3 regions of the Chitinimonas violaceus genome follow, and region 3 is predicted to be linked to each of the others. Evidence: predicted binding sites of a transcription regulator. Region 3 holds the regulator's gene; each other region holds the start of a gene.
What was found. Region 3 encodes FNR, which switches genes on or off when oxygen is low (the NO sensors DNR and NnrR bind a similar motif). Its sites were predicted from a motif close to TTGATNNNNATCAA; they were not measured.
Positions count from the first base shown of each region.

Region 1: ACUHMQ_RS02740 (ribonucleoside triphosphate reductase) is a predicted target of FNR. The motif match lies at 4,528-4,541, and genes of this name have one in related genera.
Region 2: ccoN (cytochrome-c oxidase, cbb3-type subunit I) is a predicted target of FNR. The motif match lies at 6,342-6,355, and genes of this name have one in related genera.

Region 1 is NZ_JBQXDJ010000004.1:114,730-122,590, forward strand. It holds gene ACUHMQ_RS02720 (transposase) at 1-547, shown strand, start outside; gene ACUHMQ_RS02725 (Crp/Fnr family transcriptional regulator) at 678-1,385, opposite strand; gene ACUHMQ_RS02730 (anaerobic ribonucleoside-triphosphate reductase activating protein) at 1,505-2,275, opposite strand; gene nrdD (anaerobic ribonucleoside-triphosphate reductase) at 2,238-2,420, opposite strand; gene ACUHMQ_RS02740 (ribonucleoside triphosphate reductase) at 2,453-4,441, opposite strand; gene ACUHMQ_RS02745 (cupin domain-containing protein) at 4,570-4,899, opposite strand; gene hemN (oxygen-independent coproporphyrinogen III oxidase) at 4,948-6,048, opposite strand; one part of gene ACUHMQ_RS02755 (IS5 family transposase) at 6,001-6,263, shown strand; one part of gene ACUHMQ_RS02755 (IS5 family transposase) at 6,262-6,790, shown strand; gene ACUHMQ_RS02760 (radical SAM protein) at 6,787-7,242, opposite strand; gene ACUHMQ_RS02765 (RrF2 family transcriptional regulator) at 7,279-7,728, opposite strand; gene ACUHMQ_RS02770 (cbb3-type cytochrome c oxidase subunit I) at 7,842-7,861, opposite strand, start outside.
Region 2 is NZ_JBQXDJ010000023.1:14,875-22,735, forward strand. It holds gene ACUHMQ_RS09990 (AAA family ATPase) at 1-446, shown strand, start outside; gene ACUHMQ_RS09995 (FixH family protein) at 512-1,024, opposite strand; gene ccoG (cytochrome c oxidase accessory protein CcoG) at 1,092-2,546, opposite strand; gene ccoP (cytochrome-c oxidase, cbb3-type subunit III) at 2,989-3,912, opposite strand; gene ACUHMQ_RS10010 (cbb3-type cytochrome oxidase subunit 3) at 3,913-4,080, opposite strand; gene ccoO (cytochrome-c oxidase, cbb3-type subunit II) at 4,095-4,709, opposite strand; gene ccoN (cytochrome-c oxidase, cbb3-type subunit I) at 4,723-6,174, opposite strand; gene ACUHMQ_RS10025 (FKBP-type peptidyl-prolyl cis-trans isomerase) at 6,731-7,216, opposite strand; gene ACUHMQ_RS10030 (peroxiredoxin) at 7,244-7,714, opposite strand; gene ACUHMQ_RS10035 (JmjC domain-containing protein) at 7,725-7,861, shown strand, end outside.
Region 3 is NZ_JBQXDJ010000028.1:42,050-49,910, forward strand. It holds gene ACUHMQ_RS11345 (HDOD domain-containing protein) at 1-1,489, shown strand, start outside; gene ACUHMQ_RS11350 (phasin family protein) at 1,694-2,266, shown strand; gene ACUHMQ_RS11355 (hypothetical protein) at 2,379-3,089, opposite strand; gene ACUHMQ_RS11360 (LysR family transcriptional regulator) at 3,080-4,012, opposite strand; gene ACUHMQ_RS11365 (hypothetical protein) at 4,248-4,541, shown strand; gene fnr (fumarate/nitrate reduction transcriptional regulator Fnr) at 4,763-5,506, opposite strand; gene ACUHMQ_RS11375 (sulfite exporter TauE/SafE family protein) at 5,683-6,357, shown strand; gene ACUHMQ_RS11380 (DUF7931 domain-containing protein) at 6,363-6,833, shown strand; gene ACUHMQ_RS11385 (hypothetical protein) at 7,007-7,282, shown strand; gene ACUHMQ_RS11390 (hypothetical protein) at 7,445-7,624, shown strand; gene aroC (chorismate synthase) at 7,747-7,861, opposite strand, start outside.

The DNA of each region.
Region 1 (7,861 bases), on a different contig from region 3:
CTGGTTTTCGGCGAAGGAGAACTTTGATTTGATTCGTGCCAGACGCAAGCACTTTGTCGCGGCATTGAAAGACAACCGGCTGGTGGCGCTCAGCGCCGCTGACCGACAGCAGGGCCGCTTCGTGCGGGTGGATTCATTGGTGTTATCGGATAAGCAGACGGTGCGTGGCTGGCTCAAGGGTTTCGATGAAGAAGTCTTGATTGTCCGGCGCGTCTTTACAAACAAAGACGGCAGCAGCGGTGAGTTGAATCTGGTGTGCAGTGATCTGACGTGCGACGGCGAGCAGGTCGCCCAACTCCATCAGAAACGGTGGAAGGTAGAGGAGTTCCATAAATCGCTGAAGTCCAATGCGGGTTTGGCGAAGTCACCGACACGTCGGGTACGGACCCAGCAAAACCACGTGTTCATGTCGATGTACGCCGTCTTCAAGTTGGAGTGCTTGAAGATGACGCACAAACTCAACCACTTCGCCTTGCGCTCCAGGCTTTACATCAAAGCCATCAAACTGGCCTATGACGAGCTGCTGGAGATGCGAGCGGCTGCGTAACATCAGTGAGTAATTGGAAAGAATTGGACGCTGTTACCTGGTAACTATTGGGCGCTGTTTGACAGCCTAGGCGCTTACGAGTAGGCTTTCCTTGAGCGGCATCAAGCCTGGCTAGTTCAGGATAAAGTATTTAAAAATCAATAACTTGATTGTTGATTGACTGGCCGCCATACAGCAGGGCTTCCAGGGCGTCAGGGTCTGGAATCTGTACGTCACGCTTATCTACCTGGATCAAACCCTTAACGCTGAGCTGGTGCAGCAGCCGCGACAGGGTTTCCGGCGTCAGGCCCAGCTTGGAGGCGATCACATTCTTATAGAACGGGAAATGCACCTGGCCGTTTTCTCGTGGCTGCTTGAGCAGAAAACTGATCACCCGCTGTGAGGCGTTCTGCAGATTGATGGTTTCGATGTCTTGCACCAGGGCATGCAGGCGCAGGGACAAGCCGGCCAGCATGCGGCGGGCAAAGGACGTATCGTGGTCAATGGCGGCGTAGATGTCCTGCTTGTCGATCCAGATCAGCAAGGTGTCTTCCAGGGCCTGCGCCTGCACCATATACGGCTTGTCGAGAAACATGACCGCCTCGCCAAAGGCTTGGCCGGGGCTGAAGAACTCGATCACTTTCTCCTGCCCGCTGGGGGAGGGTATGGCCAGCTTGATGCCGCCAACCGCCACCACATATAGCCCGTTGGCCGGATCACCCCGGTGAAACACGAACTGATGCTTGGCCACCCGCACCTGCTGACTGGCGCGGGCCATCAGCGCTAGTTGATCGGCGTCCAGGTTACGGAACAGTGGCAGGCGTAGCAGTAAGGAATCCACATCTAGTTTATGGGCCATGGACGTGTGCCTCAGGTGCGAGAAAGATGGGTCGATGCTAGGCGCTGACAATGGCGCTGGATATTCACCGAGTGGGCTAGATACATCGGCAGGTTCGGTAGGTGCTGGTGAGTGCTCCTCTATCGGTATTCAAATTGCTCAAACCACTCGGCCAATTGGCTTTGGGCCCGGATGCTCAGCACCGCATCCGGCGGTACATCGGGGCTGCTGCGGTAGCGCTGTACCGCATAGTGGCGCACGCCGCTTTCGGCCAGACCTTTGGCGAGCTTGAGCAGACGTGCTTCGCTGAGCCAAGCTGGGCTCCAGGTAGTACGGCACTCAAACTTGCTACCGGCTGCCAGTAGCATTTCCAGACAAATACCGGTGGGCCCGCGACTACGCGGGCGGCCAGTCAACGCGTCGTATCCTTCCGGGTCGGTTTTGATGTCAAGCCCCACCCAGTCGAGATAAGCCAAAACAGCGGCCAGGCGATTGGGGTAGATGCCGGCACTGTGCAGCGCCACTTTGAAGCCCATGGTTTTCACTGTCTTGATCATCTCGGGCAGGGCGGCTTCACTCAAAGGCTCGCCGCCCGAGAACACCACCCCATCCAACAGCCCACGGCGGCTCTGCAGCCAGTTGCACATGGCGGCCCATGAATAGCGGCAGGCTCGCTCCTGCAGATGCGGGTTATGGCAGTAGTGGCAGCGCCATGGACAGCCGCCGATGAACAGCACGGCGGCCAGATGGCCGGGCCAATCCACGCTGGAGAACGGGACTAACCCTGCCAACGCAGGCTCATCGGGACCAAGCTGCGCCGGCTCTGCTGCCAGCAGGCGCAGCGGAATGTGCCAGTCAGCCAGCGGCGATATTTCAGACATGATGCTGTTCGGTGAAGAAGCGGCGCTCATTGAATTCTCCTTGCTTGCCGGTGTTGAAGGAGGAGACCGGGCGGTGGTAGCCCATGACGCGGGTCCAGACTTCGCAGCGGGTGCGCTGAGCGTTATCAAGCTGGCGAGCGGTGGTGGGGACGGGGGTGACGACGGCTGCGATCATGGTGTGGTTTCCTGGTTGGAGTAGGTGGTGGGTTAATTGCAGCAAGCCGGTTCACGGGCCAGCAGCTCGGCATCACACTTGGGGCAGTAGGGGTGGTGCCCGCTCAGGTAGCCGTGCTTGGGGCAGATCGAGAAGGTGGGTGTGACGGTGATATAGGGCAGGCGGAAATTGCTCAGCGCGCGGCGTACCAGCTGCTTGCAGGCCTCGCTGCTGCTGATGGCTTCGTTCATATACAGATGCAGCACGGTGCCGCCGGTGTACTTGCCCTGCAGTTCTGCCTGCAGGGTCAGCGCCTCGAACGGGTCGTCGGTGTAGCCGACCGGTAGCTGGCTGGAGTTGGTGTAGTACGGTTGCTCGGCGCTGCCAGCCTGCAGGATGTCAGGCCAGCGCTTGTTGTCTTCGCGGGCAAAGCGGTAGGTGGTGCCCTCGGCTGGTGTGGCTTCCAGGTTGTACAGGTGGCCGGTACTTTCCTGGAACTCGGTCATCCGTGCCCGCACATGGTCTAGCAGCCGCACTGCCATGGCATGGCCTTCCGGCGCGGTGATGTCGTAGGTGTCCCGGCTGAGGTTGCGCACCATTTCGTTGATGCCGTTCACGCCCAGGGTGCTGAAATGATTGCGCAGGGTGCCCAGATAGCGCTTGGTGTAAGGGTATAGACCCTGGTCGATATAGCGCTGCACCACCTTGCGCTTCACTTCCAGCACGTCGCGGCCCAGGTCCAGCAACCGGTCCAGCGCCGCCAGCAGGCCGGCCTCGTCATCCCGATGCAGATAGCCCAGCCGGGCACAGTTGACGGTGACTACCCCGACCGAGCCGGTTTGCTCGGCCGAGCCGAACAGGCCATTGCCGCGCTTCAGCAATTCTCGTAAATCCAGCTGCAGCCGGCAGCACATCGACCGCACCATCTGCGGCTCCAGGTCGGAATTGAGGAAGTTCTGGAAGTACGGTAATCCATACTTTGCGGTCATTTCGAACAGCAGCTCGGTGTTCGGGTGATTCCAGTCAAAGTCCGGCGTGATGTTGTAGGTGGGGATCGGGAAGGTGAAAGCGCGGCCCTTGGCGTCGCCGGCCATCATCACCTCGATATAGGCCCGGTTGATCAGGTCCATCTCGACCTGCAACTCGCCGTAGCTGAACGGCATCTCCTCACCACCGATATAGGGAATCTGCTCGGCCAGGTCGGCGGGGCAAGTCCAGTCGAAGGTCAGGTTGGTGAACGGCGTCTGGGTACCCCAGCGGCTGGGCACGTTCAGGTTGTAGATCAGCTCCTGCATGGCCTGTTTCACCTCGCGATAGCTCATGCCATCGTGGCGGATAAAGGGCGCCATATAGGTATCGAAAGAGCTGAACGCCTGGGCGCCGGCCCATTCGTTCTGCAGGGTACCAAGGAAGTTGACGATCTGGCCGATGGCGGCCGACATGTGCTTGGGCGGTGTCGCTTCCACCTTGCCGGGTACGCCGTTAAAGCCCTCGGTGAGCAGTTGGCGTAGCGACCAGCCAGCGCAGTAGCCGCTGAGCATGTCCAGATCGTGGATATGGATATCGCCCTCGCGGTGGGCCCGGCCGGCTTCGGGGCTGAGTACATGGCTGAGCCAGTAATTGGCGGTGACCTTGCCCGCCACGTTCAGGATCAACCCGCCCAGGCTGTAACCCTGATTGGCATTGGCGTTGACCCGCCAGTCGCGTTGGTCCAGGTACTCCTCCATCGCGCTTTCCACATCCACCAGGGTGTGTTTGAGATCGCGCAGGCGGGCGTGCTGCTCGCGGTAGACAATGTAGGCGCGGGCGGTGCGCCAGCAACCGGCGGCGACCAGGATTTCCTCGGCCCGGTTCTGGATGGTCTCGATGCCAGGGCAGGGTTGGTCGGCCAGGCTGGCCAGCATACGCTCGGTCAGCAGGCCGGCGACAATGGGGTCGAATTCGCCGGTGGCGCGGCCAGCGGCAGCCAGGGCTTGCTGGATTTTGCTTGGGTCGAAGGCGGCCAGTGTGCCGTCACGCTTCAATACTTGCTGCGGATGCATAAAACACTCCATCTAGTATTTATTGGTGAAGACTAGCACTAGATATAGTGTTTTAGGGCGGGTGGTGGGCGGTGGTTTGTAAAGGTTTGACCGAGGTCAAGTTTGCGAAAAAAGCGTGGGAAAGGAGTTCAGCACCGATGTAGAAACAGGGTGATCAGCAGTACCGCATCCTGCACGCATACCAATGCATGGGGCTCGGCATCTTGCAGATAAACCAGTGCACCGGCGGTGAGCTGATGGGTCTGGTCGTGGCAGCTGAAGCGCACTTCGCCGCTCAGGCATTGCACGCTCATAGCACCTGCCGCCTTGTGCGATTGCATCTGCGCGCCGGCAGGCAGGCTCAGGCGGAAAATCTCGATATGCGCATCACGCACCAGTACTTCATTGGAGGCCGGCGTGTTGGCGAGCGGGGCGGATATCCAGACCAGATCGCCAGATTTTGCGTGGGTTTGGGCCATGTACGGACTCCTGGTCGTGCCACCCGGCCGTGGTGTTGCTTTACTTGCTCAGATGGTTTTTGAATAGCGCACCAGCGGCTGACCGGTCTGCAGGTAGCGATCAAACACCATCGCAACATTGCGTACCAGCAAACGGCCTCGGGGCAAGACCTGCAACTGATTTGCGTCCATGTTGATCAGCCCGTCATCGATCAGCGCTTGTAGCTTGGACATTTCGGCCTGGAAGTAATCCCTGAAATGGATTTGCCATTGCGCGGCAAAGTCGGCCAGCTCGATGCGGAATTCACACATCAGCTGTTGAATAAGATGACGGCGCAACTCGTCGTCGCGGCCCAGACTGATGCCGCGGAACAAGGGCAGCCGCCCGGCGTCCAGTTGCGCATAGTAGTCATCAGTGCCGCGGACATTCTGGTTGTAGCTGGGACCTATCTTGCCGATGCCGGAAACCCCCAGCGCCAGCAGGTCGATATCGTCGTGGGTTGAATAGCCCTGGAAGTTGCGGTGCAGGGTGCCGCTACGCTGGGCGCGCGCCAGCTCGTCATCGGGCAGGGCAAAGTGATCCATGCCGATATACACATAGCCGGCATCGGCTAATTTGGCGATGGCCAGGCTGAGTAGCTCCAGCTTGGTGTCCTGGCTGGGCAGGTCAGCTTCGTTGATCTGCCGCTGGGTTTTAAACAGGTGTGGCAGGTGGGCGTAGTTGTAGATTGATAGCCGATCCGGCCGCGAGGCGATGACCTTGTCCAGCGTTGCGCCAAAACCCGGTAGTGTTTGCAGGGGCAGACCGTAGATCAGGTCGATGGACACCGATTTGAACTGGTTGTCCCGAGCCGCATTGATGACTCGCAGTGTCTCTTCCTCGCTCTGGATGCGATTGACCGCCTGTTGCACCGCCGGGTCGAAATCCTGCACGCCCAGGCTCATGCGGTTAAAACCAAGCTCACCCAGCAGCGCGATGGTGGCGGGCTCAACCTTACGCGGGTCGATCTCGATCGAGTATTCGCCCTCATCTTTAGGGGCAAATTCAAAGTGCTTGCGCAGGGTGCCTAAGAACCTGTCTAAAGTCTTTCCTAATCCAACGAGATGCTTGATCCTTGCCGGATGAGAACCCCTTACCCCAGCGATATCAGTCGCGAACAGTTCGAACACATCCGCCCACTGCTCGAAAGCGCCCGCAAAAAGACCAGCCCTCGCCGAATCGACTTGTACGAGGTGTTTTGCGCCGTCCTCTACCTCCTCAAAACCGGCTGCCAGTGGCGCATGCTGCCTGCCGAGTTCCCCAAATGGCGTACCGTGTATGCGTACTTCTCCATCTGGCGCGAGGTGCAAGAAGATGGAGCCAGCCTGCTACAACAGGCGCTTAAAAAATCAGGTTGGCGCGGCCCGTATCAAACTGGGGCGGAGCGCCAATACGACGTTCTTGATCGTCGACGCGCAGAGCGTGAAGAACACCGATAACGCTAGGCACAAGGGTTACGACGCCGGCAAGAAAGTGTCGGGTATCAAGCGTCACATTGCGGTGGATACTCAGGGTCTACCGCATGCAATAGCGGTTACCACGGCTGAAGTAACGGACCGTAAGGGGATACTGCAGGCAATGATGCAGTGGCGTGGCAATCTGCAGCAGGTACACAGCGTTTTGGCGGATAGCGGCTATGTGGGGAAGCCGTTTGCAGAGGCGGTCAATGAGTTGATTGGCGCGACGGTACAGATTGCCAAGCGTAGCGAGCTGCACACGTTCGCGGTGATGCCACAACGTTGGGTGGTGGAGCGTAGCTTTGCGTGGCTGGAGAAGTGCCGACGGTTGTGGAAGAACTGCGAGCGAGAACTCAACACGAGCTTACAGTTCGTCCATTTGGCTTTCCTCTCGGTACTGCTCAAAAGACTTTAGACAGGTTCTAACAGCCGGCTTAGCTGCGCATCGGACAGAAAGGTTGGCGTACCGCCGCCAAAATGCAGCTGCTCTACCCGTGCCTTGCCGGCAAACAGCGGTGCTTGCAGGGCGATTTCCTTATCCAGATAGTCCAGATAGACCTCGGCATGGCCACGGTTCTTGGTGATGATCTTGTTGCAGCCGCAGTAGTAGCAGATGGTGTTGCAGAAAGGGATATGCACATACAGCGAGAGCGGTGTCTGCTGCCCGGCCGGGAAAGCGCGTGCGACCTGATCGCGGTAGCTCGTCTCATCGAAGCCGGCATGAAAGCGGTCGGCAGTTGGATACGAGGTATAGCGCGGGCCATTGCTCGCCATGCGGGCAATCAAGGCTTTATCAAACTGCAGGCCATGCACCGAAAATGCATCGTCAGTGGCTGGGCTGGAGGAGTGGGGAGCGGTGTTCGACATAGCGATAGGTCCTAAGGAATACCCGGCGTTGCGCACTTAGCGCGCGCTGGCGGCCGGGTAAAAATGCAGCTGAGCCAGCAATGGTGCCGGGCTGACGACCAGATCTGCCAGGGTGGTTTGATCCAGGGTGGCATAGAGGGTTTCAAACGCGTGCCGCAGCACACCGGCCAATTTGCAATCGGCGCTGATGCGGCATTGGTTGTTGGGCGAAAAGCATTCCACGATGGCACCGTCGCCTTCGGCGCTGCGTAGCACCTGGCCGATACGAATCTGCTGGGCCGGGCGAGCCAGCCGGATACCGCCGCCCTTGCCACGCAAGGCAGCCACATCGCCCTGTTTGACCAGGTGGTTCACCACCTTCATCAGGTTGTTAGCGGAGATGTCGTAGGCCTCGGCAATTTGCTGGATGGTGACAAGTTCATCCGGATGTACGGCCAGGTACATCAGTACGCGCAGGGTGTAATCACTAAAGCTGGTGAGTCTCATGCAATTGCCTCGAACGTAGGCCTCTTTGGGTGGCGTTACCGAAGTCTATACCCGTGGGGATCAATCCCAAGGCGGCCGGGCGCAGTCAGCGCACCCTGCCGCCTCACTGGGTATTAACGCCGGGCCATGGCCA
Region 2 (7,861 bases), on a different contig from region 3:
TGGATGAGTACGCCCGTGCTTATTTTGCTGCGAAGGGTGATACGTCTTACGTATTGGACGATGTGATTGCTATTGCCCAAGGCCAACATGCCAGCGAGTGTGACGCGGGGCGGTGGCATGGGCAAATGAGCGATGAATGGCTGGTGTGTGACACGAACGCGCTCGTGTGCAAAATCTGGGCGGAAGTGCGATTTGGTCATTGCCCTGTGGCGATTGAGATGGCGTGGCCTGCACGGGATTACGCGCTGCATATCCTGCCTACACCGGACATCGCCTGGGAAGCCGACCCGCTACGCGAGAACCCAAATGACCGGCAGGCCTTGTTTGCCCGTTACGAGGCGGCATTACAGGCGGCTGGTGTGCCGTATTGTGTGGTCAGTGGAACACCCGATGAGCGTGTGACGATGGTTTTACAATGCTTAGGAGCTATTGCTTACCCAAAGTGACGCGATCTGTCACGAGCAACACACAAGCCCTGATTACAACTGCGCAGTAAGATCGTGAAGGGTTCTTAGGGTGTTTGTGGACGTAGGGTAATCGACTCCCCCGGCGCCAACATAGCCTCCGTACGCAAGCGCCAATCGCTTTTCCCGTCATGTGCATTTTCTTCCAGCTGCACCAGCCAGCGTTGGGTTGGCAACGGTTTCTCCAGTTGGACCACCAGCATACCGCCCTCTTCTGGTTTTAATTCGAACACCTTGTCCATGCCTGCACGGGTTGGGTGGGATAGCCGTAGAGTGACCGGCTGGGATTTGTCGGGCAGCGGGATCATCAATGCGCGGAGACTGAGGCCATCCTGGGCAAGAAAAAGCTGGGCTGATAGTCCGAGCTTGGCAGCCTCTGTATCGCGGGACATCTCCATGCCGATTTCGTTACCCTGCTTGTAATAGTCATCAGTCACCAGACCATCGTCGGTTTTGACTGCCACAAACATCAGGCCGATACAGGCAACGACAGTTACCAATAACAAACTGAGAAAAAGCAGAACAACGGGCTGGCGATACCAGTGGCTGGATTCAGACATAGGGTGTAACTCATATTGAAAGTAGGGGAGGTGGTGTATCGCGTACAAATACACCACCAGAAGATTCTTACTGCCCGATAAAGCTCGATTTCTCACGTACCTTGAGGGTCAGGTCATCCGCTGCTTGAACTTCAAAGTAGATTTTCTTGGAGCCACGTGAGACGAACTGTGGTTCAACCTGTACCCGTATCCCAACCTGGGCTGAGCCGTTGGCGGGGACTTCGACGATTTCACCTTGGTCTGTCAGTACTTTCAAGTCGGGTAATCCGTCAGCACGGATGATAAAGCGGTGGCCCTTTTCATCCGTATTCTGAATCTGCAATCGGTAGCTGTTCTCCAGCAAGCCTTCATCGGTTTCACGTACCAGTGCGTTACGGTCCCGCATGACGTTGACCTTGCAAGGGGACTTGAACATCAGCGACATGACCACGCCAGCTGTGACGACCATCAACATGACGCTGTAGAGGATCACCCTGGGGCGCAAGATGTGGTTGGCGATTTCCGATTCCGGGTACTTGTGCGCCAAGGCATTTTCTGTGGTGTAACGCACGAGGCCACGTGGGTACTCCATCTTATCCATGATGCTGTCACAGGCATCAATACAGGCACCGCAGGCGATACATTCGTATTGCAAGCCATCGCGGATATCGATACCGACTGGACAGACCTGTACGCACAGCTTGCAGTCGATGCAGTCACCCTTGCCTTCGGCTTTATAGTCTTCCCCTTTTTTACGGCTACCACGCGGATCGCCACGTCCTGTGTCGTAGCTGATGATCAAGGTATCGGAATCGAACATTGCGCTCTGGAAACGCGCATAGGGGCACATGTATTTGCAGACCTGCTCACGCATCCAGCCGGCATTGCCGTAGGTGGCGAATCCGTAGAACAGGATCCAGAAGGTTTCCCAGGGGCCGGTGCTCAAGTTGAGTACCGAGGAGGTCAACTCGCGAATAGGCGAGAAATAACCGACAAAGGTGAACCCAGTCCAGGCTGCAATCACAAGCCAGATGGCGTGCTTGGTGTATTTGAGTCTGAGGCGACGCGCATTCATCGGGCCATTGTCGAGCTTCATCCGGGCCATACGGTCGCCTTCGACCCACTTCTCGACCCATAAGAAGATTTCGGTGTAGACCGTTTGTGGACAGGAATAACCGCACCAGAGCCGCCCCCCGATCGAGGTCCAGACGAAGAGGCCGAATGCGCTCATCAACAGCAGCGCTGTCAGGTAGATGAAGTCCTGCGGCAGGAAGATGAGGTTGAAGATATAGAACTTACGATCGACCAGATCGAACAGCAGCATCTGCCGATCGCCCCAATTAAGCCAAGGCATGCCATAGAAGAACACCTGGGTGGCGACCAGCCAAAACCAGCGCCATTGGGTGAAGCGGCCGGTAATCCAGCGTGGGTAGACTTTCTTGGCTTTGGCATAGAGGACGCGATCTTCGTATTCAACAGCGTCTTCAGCCGGTTGTGCCGGTAGCACCTTGATGGGAATGTTTTTGAAGGATTGTTGGGACATAGGTTCTGTGACCTTTGGCAACCATGATCGGGTTCATGTGCTGCTCGAAAGCCCCCACAAGGGGGACGTCGAACTGTTAAGAACTGGTTCTCGATCTTGCTGTGCAGCGGTGATCAGGGCTTACGCACTACTCCGCACCCTGCTGACAGCTGCTCGTAACAGATCTTGAAGAACAAGTTCCAAGGCGCTTCGCGCCAAGAAGTTCTTCGCCTCCTATAGAAAATTTCCGGCTTTTGCTTCTTGTTCTGCTGACGACTGCTCATGAATAGCCATGAACAGGCTCAACGGTCCGGAAACGGTTTTCAAAAGCCACTGGGCTTTGGGAAGCCGTCTACGTGTTAGTTACACTTAAGAGCGTACCGGACAACGCCGCATCCGGCCTGCGACTTGCTGTCGCACTAGAGGCCGCCATGTCGTGGGTAACGACATGGCGGCAATGGGTCTATTTGTTTTGTGCTGCTTGTTCGTGGTGCGACAAGCCATAAACATAGGCAGCTAGCAGATGCACTTTGCCGTCACCTAAAGCATCTTTCCAAGCAGGCATGCGGTTCTTGCGGCCATTGGTGATGGTTTCGATGATGGCGCGTTCACTGCCGCCATACAGCCAGATCTTGTCGGTAAGGTTAGGCGCGCCGATCAATTGGCTGCCCTTGCCATCGGCCTGATGGCAGGCCACGCAAACCTGGGCGAAAGTTGTTTCACCACGGCCTGCACGTACCGCGTCGTAATTCCGGCTGGCGAGCTTGAGCACGTAGTTGGCGACGTCCTTGACCTTTTCTTCACCAAAGGCCGCGCCAAAGGCCGGCATTTGGCCCGAACGACCATTGTTTATGGTTTCCACGATTTTTTCGGGCGTGCCGCCATAAAGCCAGTCGTTGTCGGTGAGGTTCGGGAAGCCTTTCGCACCGCGTGCATCGGAACCATGGCACTGCATGCAGTAGGTCAGAAACAGGCTCTGGCCGGACTTGTGTGCTTCCTCATCCTTGGACAGCGCAACGATATCGACTTTCAGGTACTTATCGTACAGGGGTTTGATAGCCGCTTCCTTCGCAGCCGACTCCTGCTCGTACTGACTGATCTTTGTCCACTTCAACACACCCGGGAAGCTGCCCAGACCGGGATATAGAACCAGATACACCACTGCGGTGACGATGGTGATGTAGAAGAGTCCCATCCACCACATGGGCAGGGGATTGTTGTACTCCTCCAGATCTTCGTCCCACTTGTGGCCGGTTACATCGGCCTGTTGCCCTTTGGGTAGCTTGACCACGCTCTGCGATCTGAGCAGATAGGTCAGCCAGATCAGCGACAGCACAACGATGCCGGTGACCCAGTAGCTCCAAAATTGGCTAATAAAATCGCTCATTTACTTACTCCCGGCCTGCTCATGGGGCAGGTCGTCGTCATTGATCGGCTGCATGGCGGCTTCGTCAAACCGCTGACTGGCTGGTTTGCCATAGGCCCATAGGGCGATGGCAACGAAACAAGCCAATCCAGCCACAGTGAGTACTTCCCGAAACAGATTGATATCCATGGCAAAGCTCCCGCTTAGCGTATGCCCTTCAAAGCAAGGCCCAGGCCCTGCAAGTAGGCGACAACCGCATCCATTTCCGTCTTGCCGTCCACAAGCTTTGGTGCTTCAGCAATTTCAGCATCGGTGTAGGGCACGCCAACCTTACGCAGTGCCGTCATGCTGGCTTGTACTTTGGTTGGGTCAACCTTGCCGGATGCCAACCATGGGAAAGCGGGCATGTTCGATTCGGGCACAACATCGCGTGGATTGGTCAGATGCACCACATGCCATTCATCCGAGTAACGGCCGCCGACACGCGCCAGGTCGGGACCGGTACGCTTGGAACCCCACTGGAACGGATGGTCATAGACGGACTCGCCAGCAACCGAATAATGGCCATAGCGTTCGGTTTCGGCACGGAAGGGGCGGATCATCTGCGAATGGCAGTTGTAGCAACCTTCGCGCAGGTAAACGTCCCGACCTGCCAGTTGCAGTGCGTCATATGGCTTTACGCCTGGCGTGGGCTGCGTGGTGGACTTGGAGTACATCAATGGCAGGATTTCCACCATCATGGCCACGCTGATAATCAGTATCGTGAATACGATCAGGTAGCCGACATGCTCTTCGATCAATCTTTGAATTCTGTTCATGACGTCTCTCGGCTTAAGCGTGGGCGTGTTGCAGAGCAGGAATCGGCGCATCCACCGACTTCCCCTGCATGACGGTGCGGGCCACGTTGTAGGCCATCACGAACATACCACTAAGGAATAATGCTCCACCCAGTACGCGGATGTAGTAGTAGGGGTAGCTGGCCTTGACTGAGTCAATAAACGCGTAGGTCAACGTGCCATCCGCATTGGTGGCACGCCACATCAAGCCTTGGGTCACACCCGAGATCCACATCGCGGCGATATAGAGCACCACGCCCAGCGTTGCCATCCAGAAATGTGCTTCGATCAAGGGAATGGAGTACATCTTGTCACGGCCCCACAGGCGTGGGATCAGGTAGTAGATGGAACCAATCGAGATCATGGCAACCCAACCGAGGGCGCCAGAGTGCACGTGGCCAATGGTCCAGTCGGTGTAGTGGCTCAGTGCATTGACGGTCTTGATCGACATCATCGGGCCTTCAAAGGTCGACATGCCGTAGAAAGACAGTGCAGTAATCAGGAACTTCAGGATCGGGTCGGTACGCAGCTTATGCCACGCGCCGGACAGGGTCATGATGCCGTTGATCATGCCGCCCCAGCTTGGCGCCAACAGAATCAGGGAGAAGACCATACCCACGCTTTGCGTCCAGTCAGGCAGCGCGGTGTAGTGCAGATGGTGTGGTCCCGCCCACATATAGGTAAAGACGAGCGCCCAGAAATGCACCACCGACAGGCGATAGGAATAAACAGGACGGCCCGCTTGCTTGGGGATGAAGTAGTACATCATCCCGAGGAAGGCGGCGGTCAGAAAGAAGCCCACCGCGTTATGGCCATACCACCATTGCACCATGGCATCCACAGCGCCGGCGTAAGCCGAGTAGGACTTCCACATGCTGACGGGTACGGCCATGCTGTTGACGATATGCAGCAACGCCACCGCCAGGATGAAAGCACCGTAGAACCAGTTAGCCACATAGATGTGTTTTTGGGTACGTTTGGCAATGGTGCCGAAGAACACATAGGCGTAGGTAACCCAGACTATCGTGATCAGCACATCGATAGGCCATTCCAGTTCTGCGTATTCCTTACCCTGGGTATAACCCAGCGGTAAAGTGATCGCGGCGAGGACGATAACGAGTTGCCAACCCCAGAACGTAAAGGCTGCGAGTTTGTCGGAAATCAGGCGTACGCCACAGGTGCGTTGCACGACGTAGTAGCTGGTGGCGAACAATGCGCTGCCGCCAAAGGCGAAGATGACCGCATTGGTATGTAGTGGACGTAAGCGGCCGAAATGGAAATAAGGACCGTAATTCAGTTCTGGCCAAGCCATCTGAGCGGCGATGACTACGCCGGCCAGCATACCCACAATCCCCCAGACTACCGTCATGATGCTGAACTGCCGCACCACTTGGTAATTGAAGGTTTCCACCCCGTGATGGGGTTCAAGCGCCGAATTGGCTTGCATGGAAGTCTCCGAAAACGCGTATAAAACAAACAGGCCGTATTGCGATACCGTACGCAGCCTGAGGTAAACAGGGGGCGCGACCGTAGCAGAACCGGATTTGTTGGTGGTTGCTGCAGCGTAGGTACCAGGGGGCTCGTTCAGCCTACCGCAGACACCGGATGTCGGCCTTGACTTATATCAACCGCGTCAGCGGCGCACTGAATAAGTACGGGACGAGGCCGAGAAAGTACCTGCATATCAGTACTTAAATCTTTGCTGCGAAACCGCAAATCTTACCGTCAGCTAGGGCGGCGGGCAATCGAGCATTTACTCCCAAAGGTCCATGTAGAGGGCAATTCAGCTTGCTGGAGGCTACTCATCAAGAACGGTTCTCATTTTTTAAGGACAATTTCTTAATTACGGGTATGGCCGGCTTGTCTGCTGACTCAGCCAAGCAATTGTATCGAAAGGCATTTCGTCGGCATCTCTGCTAGCTATAGTCCGCGGCTGAGCAGAAAACAAAAACAAAAAACGGCGAACCTGGGTTCGCCGTTTTTTTCGGGGTCGCTACTTAGATTTAGTGATGATGACCATGTGGGCCGTGGACGTGGCCGTGGTCCAGTTCTTCCTTGGAAGCAGCCCGGACTTCTGCAATCGTAGCGACAAAACGGATGCGCTTACCGGCCAGCGGATGGTTGCCATCGACCACGACTTTGCCGTCGGCGATCTCGGTTACGGTGAACAGCATCACGTCACCGCTTTCAGGGTCATCGGCTTCAAACATCATGCCGACTTCCAGTTCTGCCGGGAAAACGTCCTGGGATTCAATACGCACCAATTCAGCGTCGTATTCGCCAAAAGCATCGTCGGGCTCCATGGTCACGTCGATTTTCTCGCCGACTTTCTTGCCATGAAGGGCTTCTTCCACCACAGGGAAAATGCCGTCGTAGCCGCCATGCAGGTAAACCATCGGCTCGTCTGGCTGGGTTTTGTCCAGCGAGGTGCCTTCGGCATCAAACATTTCATATTGCAGGGCGACTACCGAGTTCTTCGCGATTTCCATGGGCGGATTTCCTTGGGGTGATGCCAGTCAGGCATCAAGTTGCTGAATGAGTTTGAGGACATCCGCCGCATGCCCGCGCGGAGCAACGTTATACAGCGCGTGGCGCAGCGTGCCTGAGCGATCGACGATGAATGTCGAGCGGATGGTGCCGAATTTTACCACGCCATTGCGTTCCAACTGCCGAAGTGTGTGGTAGCTCTTTGAAACTTCTGATTCGCTATCGGATAAAAGCCGCACCAAGAGGCCGTGCCTGTCGCGAAAAACCTCATGGCAGAATGGGTCATCCAGGCTGACACCGAGCACCACGGTGCCGGACTTCGCAAAGTGTTCGGCCAGATCAGTGAACTCCAGGGCCTCCACTGTGCACCCTGGTGCGTCATCACGATGATAGAAATACAGTACGACTTGCTGTTTATTGCGATAGTCAGACAATCTGACCATATCCATTGCGGCGTCGGGTAGCTCGAAGTCGGGTGCAGCTTGGCCTGGTGTCAGCATATGTACCTCGGTGAATTTCCCCCTGCTGCATGGTCTGGCCTGGGATGCGATAATCGGGGCCACCTTACTTTTCCCCTATATAGCCCAGATGCCCAAATCGCTACTCGGGAATCTGACAGCCGAGCAATTTCTGTCCGATTACTGGCA
Region 3 (7,861 bases):
CAATCGCATTGCCGAAGCCGATACAGAAAAGCTACAGGCACTTTCCAGCGTGATCCTGCGGGATTTTTCATTAACCAATAAGGTATTGCGCCTAGCCAACTCTGCCAGCCATAGCCAATTCAGTGGTGGGGCAAGTACGATTTCCCGTGCAGTCATGGTGTTGGGTTTTGATACAGTGAAGTCGCTGGCATTGGCGCTGGTATTGATCGAACATCTGAATAACTGCGAGCAGGCTGGGGCATTGCGAGAGGAAGTAGCGCGGGCATTCTTCGCCAGCCTGATTTCCCGCAAGTTGGCGGAAAAGTGTGGTTACCGTGATCTGGAGGAGGCCCGTGTTGCAGGCATGTTCCACTTACTGGGAAAGATGCTGACGGTCTTCTATTTCCACGAGGAGTCGCAGGAAATAGATCGACTGATTGCCAAGGGGGAACGTGAGGAAGTCGCCACGCAACGACAGATTGGCATGACTTACGCTGAGCTTGGCATGGGTGTAGCCCGATCCTGGAATCTGCCCGATAAATTGATTAGCAGTTTAGCCTCCGAAAGCGGAAAAGCCCGCGCCCCGCGCCAGGATAGCGACTGGTTGCGGCTGTTTGCCAATGCAGGTGCCGGCTTGATGCAGGCTACGTTGGCCGATGATGAACCGACGCGGTTCAAAGGGTTTCTACGCGTGCGTGACCAATTTGGCGATGCATTGCGTGTGAGTGAGCGGGACCTTCGCGTTGCAGTCAATGATGCGGTCCAGGAGACCCTGCACGAGGCTGCCGTGTTTGGTCTGGATGCCCAGGCCGATGGTGCGTTGTTGCGTTTACGCCAGCTGGCGGGTTTGCCCGCACTGACTATCAGCCAGCCAGATGATGAAGAAGTAGCAGCAGATGCTGAGGCTGGGAAGGAAGCGGTGCCCGTCGCATCGCCTACAGATCTACCACCTTTACTTGATGCCATTAAAGCTGATGTCAAAGACAGGCCTTTGGTTATCGACGCCTTGGCGAACTGCATTCAGGAGGTGGCTGAGACCTTGATCGGGGAGTTCAAGCTGAATGATTTGCTGCGCATTATTCTGGAAACCCTCTATCGTAGTTTGGGGGCGCAGCGTGCATTGATTGCCACCCGTAGTGTGCAACGTAATGCGATTGTGGGTCGTTTCGGCTTTGGCGAGGATATCGATCAGTTCCTGCCAAAGTTCAGCCTGCCGCTTGACGATAGTGCGGATGTATTCCGTGTGACGCTGGCAAAGAATGCCGACATGTTGATTGAGGATATTGATAATCCGGGGATACAAAATCGAATTCCAGCTTGGTTCCGGCAGATAGGGCCGGGAAAGACCTTTTTGTTGATGCCGGTTGTGATTGACCGAAAGATCGTTGGGGTGTTTTATGCCGACAATCTCGAGGCGGGCAGTTTGATGTTGGGACCCAAGGAATTGTCCTTATGTAAGACTTTGCGTAATCAAGCGATTTTAGCGATTCGGCAGAAAACACCTGCTTAAATTGCGTCGCCGCAATAGCATTTTTGCTCTACTTTTCAAGTGGCTGTTAAATAACGAAAAATTAGTAATCAATCATTTTGTGCATTGCACAAAATCTGTTGACTCTAATTATGGTACTCCTCATAATGGGTTAATGCTGCGGTGCAAGATTTTTTAATCTGAACGCAGTTGCAACTACCCATGTCAAGCTAGGAGAAGACCATAATGTTTGCTACCACCGATTTCGCCGCACTCGGCCAAGCTCAAGTAGAAAAGTCGATCCGTTTGTCTAACATTGCCCTTGCCGGTGCTGAGCGTTTCTTTGCCCTGCAGCTCGATGTTGCCCGCGATCTGATCGCCGATAACACCACTACCGCCAAGGCATTCTCCGAAGTGAAAGATATGCAGGGCCTGTTTGCGTTGCAGCAGTATATCTCGCAACCTGCTGTAGATAAGGCGCTGGCTGTTGCAAAAAATGTCTATGAAGCCACCAGCAGCACACAAGCTGAGCTGGGCGCATTTGTTGAAGAGCAGGTTGTTGAATTCAATAGAAACTTGGTTTCCAGCCTGGACAAAGCGGTGAAGCAAGCGCCAGCCGGTTCTGAAATCATGGTTTCTGCTGTTAAAACAGCAGTGGCAACCGCGGCTTCCGCCTACGACACTGTTGCCAAAACCGCTAAGAAGGTGACCAGTGACTTTGCCGAGGCAGGCGTTGCTGCTGCAGAGACTTCGGCCAAGGCTGCCGCTGGTGTGGCAAAGAGCGCATCGCGCAAGTCGTCGCCGAATGTTGCTGCGTAAATCTACCTGCTGACCTGCGGGAGTCGGCTGTCGGCGCGATAACGTGCTGAAAAGATTCATGCTTCGGTTGGCGAGCAGATAGCAAAAACCCCACGACTTTGCGTGGGGTTTTTTATTGTCTGCTTGGTTGGGGTGGCTTTGAAAAGTTGCTGTGACTACTAAGCCACGTCAGCACGTGTGCTAAGCGGCGTGCTGGTGAGTCTGTATCACTGACCGGCACCGACATGAAGTCAAAAAGCGGCGGTTGGGCGTGAAACGGTCGGTAGTCTTCATCCTGGCTGTTTTGCAAATAGGCAGCAGCAAGCGTTGTAATCTTGGCTTGTAATTGTTGCTGTCCAACCCAGAGCGGGTGAAATGTGGCGAAGGGGATGGTATGTATCATTGTGGCCAGTCCCAATAAGCCACTACCTACTTCCTGTGCAAGTTGCGACAAGAATTGCGGCGCCAGGTGCCCGCCGGCATGCAGCCATCCTCTGGGCATGGGTGCAAGCGTATCCAGGATATCTTCCGCGCGCTTTAACATCTCGATAGTTCCGCCTGCGGCCAACTGAAAGCCATACTGACTGGCGAATGGACTGTCTTGCCATGCCACGGTAATGGCATTGTCTGGCAGCTGGTCGGGTATGGGGGTAGCTGCATAGATAAGCAGGTCATGGTCTTTGATGGCAGGCAAAGTCGAACCGTTGTAAAGCCATACAGAGGCTTCACGCTTGTCTGGCGGTGGTTTAGTTGCACCAGTGCCATTCCAGACTGAGCTACTCAAACCTGCTCGTTCCAGTCTGGTCTGCACTGTTTCCGGTGCGGCCGTTACAATTAATCGCATATAAGATCATCCCGCTCGGATTGCTCACAGAGCCGCCGTCGTATGGCCTCGTTACTGAGATGTTCGAGAAACCAACGTAATGCATTGCCACGTAATTTGCTGGGCCAGGCGACGTTCAGTTGCGCGACCGGTTTTTCTTCCTCCGCACGTAGTTCTATCAGCTTTCCACTTGCCAGATAAGGGGCGGCGCTGCGCCGAGGCAGGAAGCCAACACCCATACCTGCCAATTGCAGGCGTAATTTATCGCGCTGGCTCGCGACAGTAAGTGTCGCTTGGCCGGTCAATAAACCGGATGTGCGGGGCTGCAAAATACGTGAGCTATCGCCCACGCTAATTGCCCGATGCGCTCTGATTATATGCATGGGTACCGGTTGTGGCTCACGTGCCAACGGATGTTGTGGGGCAACGGCAAGAACAAATTCCACCCAACCTAGGGGTTGGCTACGAAACCCGCCCCCAGGTGGTGCTTCATCCGGTGCGCCGATAGCAAGGTCGGCGCGTCCGGTATACAGCGCATCCCAAACGCCACCGAACCCTTCGTGTAGGAAACGCAACCGTGTTTCACCACCAACGCGGTCGAAGGCTGCAATGGACTCCAGCAATACATCGAAATCGATGAGATCACCAACCGCGATACGCAGTTCGGGCTCCCAACCTGTCGCGACTCGCTTTACCCGTGCTTCAAGGGCAAGCACGGCATCAAGCAGTGGTCGGCCTTCACGCAACAATTCCTGGCCGGCTGGTGTGAGTTTGGCGCGATGCCCACTGCGATCAAAAATCAGTACGTCTAGATCTTGTTCAAGCTTTTGTATGGTGTAGGTAATTGCTGAAGGTACTCGGTGTAGCTCACTGGCAGCACTGGCAAAACTGCCTTTTCGATCAATAGCGTCGAGGACGACCAGGGCATCGAGCGACAAGCGCATTTCAAGGATTCCGAAGTAGTTAGGCTCAGTATTAACAAGCAACTGCCATAGAAGTATGGTCGACTCTGCTCAGTTTGCTGAAATATTCATCGAATCGCCTGAATAGATGCTGCGCCGCAGCATCAGTTTTAGTAATAGGTGATTGATTAATAGGGGTTTTCCTTGGGCGAAGCCGAGAGTAGGATGCTTTCCAGTTCCGGCGCAAGATCGGAATCTGATCATGGAGACCTACCGCATGAAATTGAAGTCTATCCTGGTGCTTTGGCCCTCGTTTCTGGTAGCGGGTATCTTGAATAGTTTGTTCTTCACGCTCTTTGACCCGCTCGAATTGAGTTTTAGCGGTGAGCCTTTATTTGAGAGCCGTGTTGTGGCTTATTCATGTGGTTTTTTTGTATGTTGGTTGTTTGCTGGCCTGTCGAGTGGCCTAACGCTCTTCTTCGAGCGGGATCGTAGCGAGATCAATCGTTATTGCCCTGTCGACTTCAACAAGCCGCATCAAGATGATAGCGAAGCCCATCTGACGCCTTAGAACCTGTGCGATCTGTCGCGAGTAGCTGTCAGCAGGGTGCAGAGCAGCACCTAAGCCCTGATCCTGACTGTATGGAGATTCATAGGCACCAAGCTATTGCCCACTTTTCAAAGCACGGCTTGGACTGTTGACTGTGAGTGGGTTTCTTTGAACAGGTTCTGGGAACTCGAATTTAAACAAAAAAACAAAGGCGACCATCTGGTCGCCTTTGTTTTTGTGGCTTATTGGGCAACATGGCAAGTACCGAGCAGCCCTTTTAGCGCGGTGATGTTCAGCAAGGTGATCTGTTTGCCGTGTACCTTGATCAAGCCATCAGCTTGGAAGCGCGAAAAGGCTCGGCTGACAGTTTCAAGTTTGAGGCCGAGATAACTACCAATTTCCTCCCGCGTCATCCGAAGGTGAAAGCCTTTGGCGGAAAAACCACGGGCTTCAAATCGCTGGGACAGATTGACCAAAAAAGCCGCGAGACGTTCTTCTGCCCGCATATTGCCCAGCAGTAGCAGCATACCTTGGTCCCGTACAATCTCCCGACTCATCAATTTGTAGAAGTGTCGTGTCAGGCTCGGGATTTGGCGCGATAAGCTATCCAGCTGAGTAAAGGGTAGCTCGCAAACTTCACCGTCTTCCAAAGCAATGGCGGTGCACGCATGCTTGCCCCCACCCAATGCATCAAGACCGAGTAATTCCCCGGCCATATGAAAGCCAGTGACTTGTTCCCGGCCATCTTCGGACAGGATGGTAGTTTTGAAGAAACCCGTTCTGACTGCAAACAATGAATGAAAAGATTGGCCTGCGAGGAAAAGGGCTTTTCCACGCTTCACCGGGACACGCTGACGGATAACTTCATCAAGCTGGACAAGCTCGTCAGCAGCGAGTCCGATAGGCAGGCATAGCTCGCGCAAGCTGCACGTAACACAACTGGAACGTAGTTCAACGAGAGGAATGACTTCTGGGATGCCGGACATTAAAAGGTCTCGAACACTGAATTGGGCGTAGGTGCGAAATGCATGTGTTGCTCAAAATTCCTATGCACCAACGTACACTTCAGTTTTTGTGCTGTGTTTTACCCTCGATAGCCCGTTTGCAGCAGACCTTGCGCCGCTTCAAACAAGCCTACGAGGCTTGGAAATAAACTCTACTTATGCTTGGTACATTAGATCTGGTTGGTTTGGCAGCGTGGTTTCTGGCGGGCTTTCTCGGCGGCGTACATTGCCTTGGCATGTGCGGCGGCCTTGTCACTGCATTAGGCTTGAATATATCAGGCCAGCGTGTGTATTTGCTTTTGGCTGTGAATCTGGGCCGCTTGGCTGCCTATATTACAATCGGTGCGCTGCTTGGTGGGATATCGGGAACGTTGGAATTGGCGTCACAAGCCTTATATTTGCAGACAATCCTGTATGTGGTCTCGCAGTTATTGGTTGTGATGCTGGGCCTGTACCTTGCAGGATGGTCGCCTTGGTTGGCTCGGCTGGAGCGGGCTGGCGTGCCGTTATGGCGGCATCTTCAACCCCGTTTAAGTGCTTTATTGCCTTTGCGTAGCATGCCAGCTGCCCTCCTTGCCGGCGCAATATGGGGGTGGCTACCCTGTGGTTTGGTCTATACCGCAGCAACGGCAGCCTTGGCGAGTGGCTCTGCATTGTCAGGCGCAGCTATCCTGGCAGCGTTTGGATTGGGCACATTGCCTAACTTGATGGCGATGGGCTTGGTAGCTAATCAACTGTTGCATTGGCGGCAGAAAGTGTGGCTTAGACAAGTTGTTGGGTTATTGCTCGCGCTTTATGGTGTGTTTGGACTCTTTCGTTATTTCATTGGGTAATGATTATGTCTGCTAATAGTTTTGATTCCCTGCTTGATTATCAGGATCAAATTCAGCAATTGATAAGCAAAGCTGAGCGGAGCCTTTACTGGTTTGATACTGATTTAAGTAGCAGCGGTATTGAGAAACCCGAATTGGCAACATTAATCCGTCAGTTCCTGGCCGGATCGAATCTGGCGCGGGTCAAAATCCTGTTACACGATGATGCATGGTTTTGGCGTAAATGTTCGCATCTGACTGAGTTATTAACTGTATTCGGTCATGCTGTAGAAATACGTCTAAGCAATGAAGTTGATAAAGCACCGGGTGAGCAATTCCTGCTAAGTGAGGCTGGAGTAGTGCGCCGTTTTTTTCCTACCTCCATGCGTGGTGAGGCGAGTGAATCAGGAACGGTGCGAACATTATGCCAACAGCGATTCGATGATTTATGGTCACGGGCCGAGCCACCGAGCGAGGGACGCCGGCTTTCTATTTAACAGGATAGGTTGATGCTGATGTTGCACCGCAATTTGACACTGGTTTTTTCCTTAAAAGCTGCTAGAATTTTGCCGTCGGTCGAATTTGATGCGTCAAAGGTTTCAAAGCCCTCGATCAACGGTCGATTGCTTACAAGTTTTATTTAGAACTCACACTTACTAAGGTTAAAACCATGAACAAGCTCCTCGTTGCTGCGCTGATCGCTTTGGGTCTGGCCGCTTGCGGTCAAAAGGAAGAAGCTCCTGCTGAAGCCGCTGCTCCTGCTGCTGAAGCACCTGCAGCTCCTGCTGCTGACGCTGCCGCCGCTCCTGCTGCTGACGCAGCAGCTGCTCCTGCCGCCCCTGCTGCTGATGCCGCAGCTGCTCCTGCTGCTGAACCTACCGCTCCTGCTGCAGCCCCAGCCGCTGAGCCTGCCGCTCCTGCACCAGCTGAAGCTCCAAAGCCATAATTTGGCGCAGCGAGTAATCGCATATGAAAAGCCGACCCTGGGTCGGCTTTTTCTTTGGTAGTTGCCTTAGTTAGAGTCTGTTCGTGATCTATTGCGCAACCGCGATCAGGGCTTTGTGCTCCTGACAACTGTGCATGACGGACATTGAACAAGGGTTGGAATATGAACAAGTTTGTTGTTGTACTAATTACTTTGGGATTGCTTGCTTGCGGTAAAAGGGAAGAGGTTATTCCGCCGGAAGTGCCTGTGGCGAAAGCGGCTGAAGTGATTGCTGCTCCGGCTACTGATGCTGCCGCAGCCACCACCGCTGCTACAGAGGCGGCCGCTGCTGAGTCTAACTAGGCGTATTGGTTAAACAACCAATACGAATGCAGTCGTGTTAGTGTGGATGAAATTGAAAAAGCCGACCTTGGGGTCGGCTTTTTCATGCTGGACTTGCTGCAAAAGGAATGTCAGGCAGTCCCTTATGATTTGATATGGCCCGGAATACGTGGGGTATTGACTACTACGTCGGCGTTCTGGGCACGGTGACGTAGTGCATGATCGATAAGTACCAGTGCAAGCATCGCCTCTGCAATC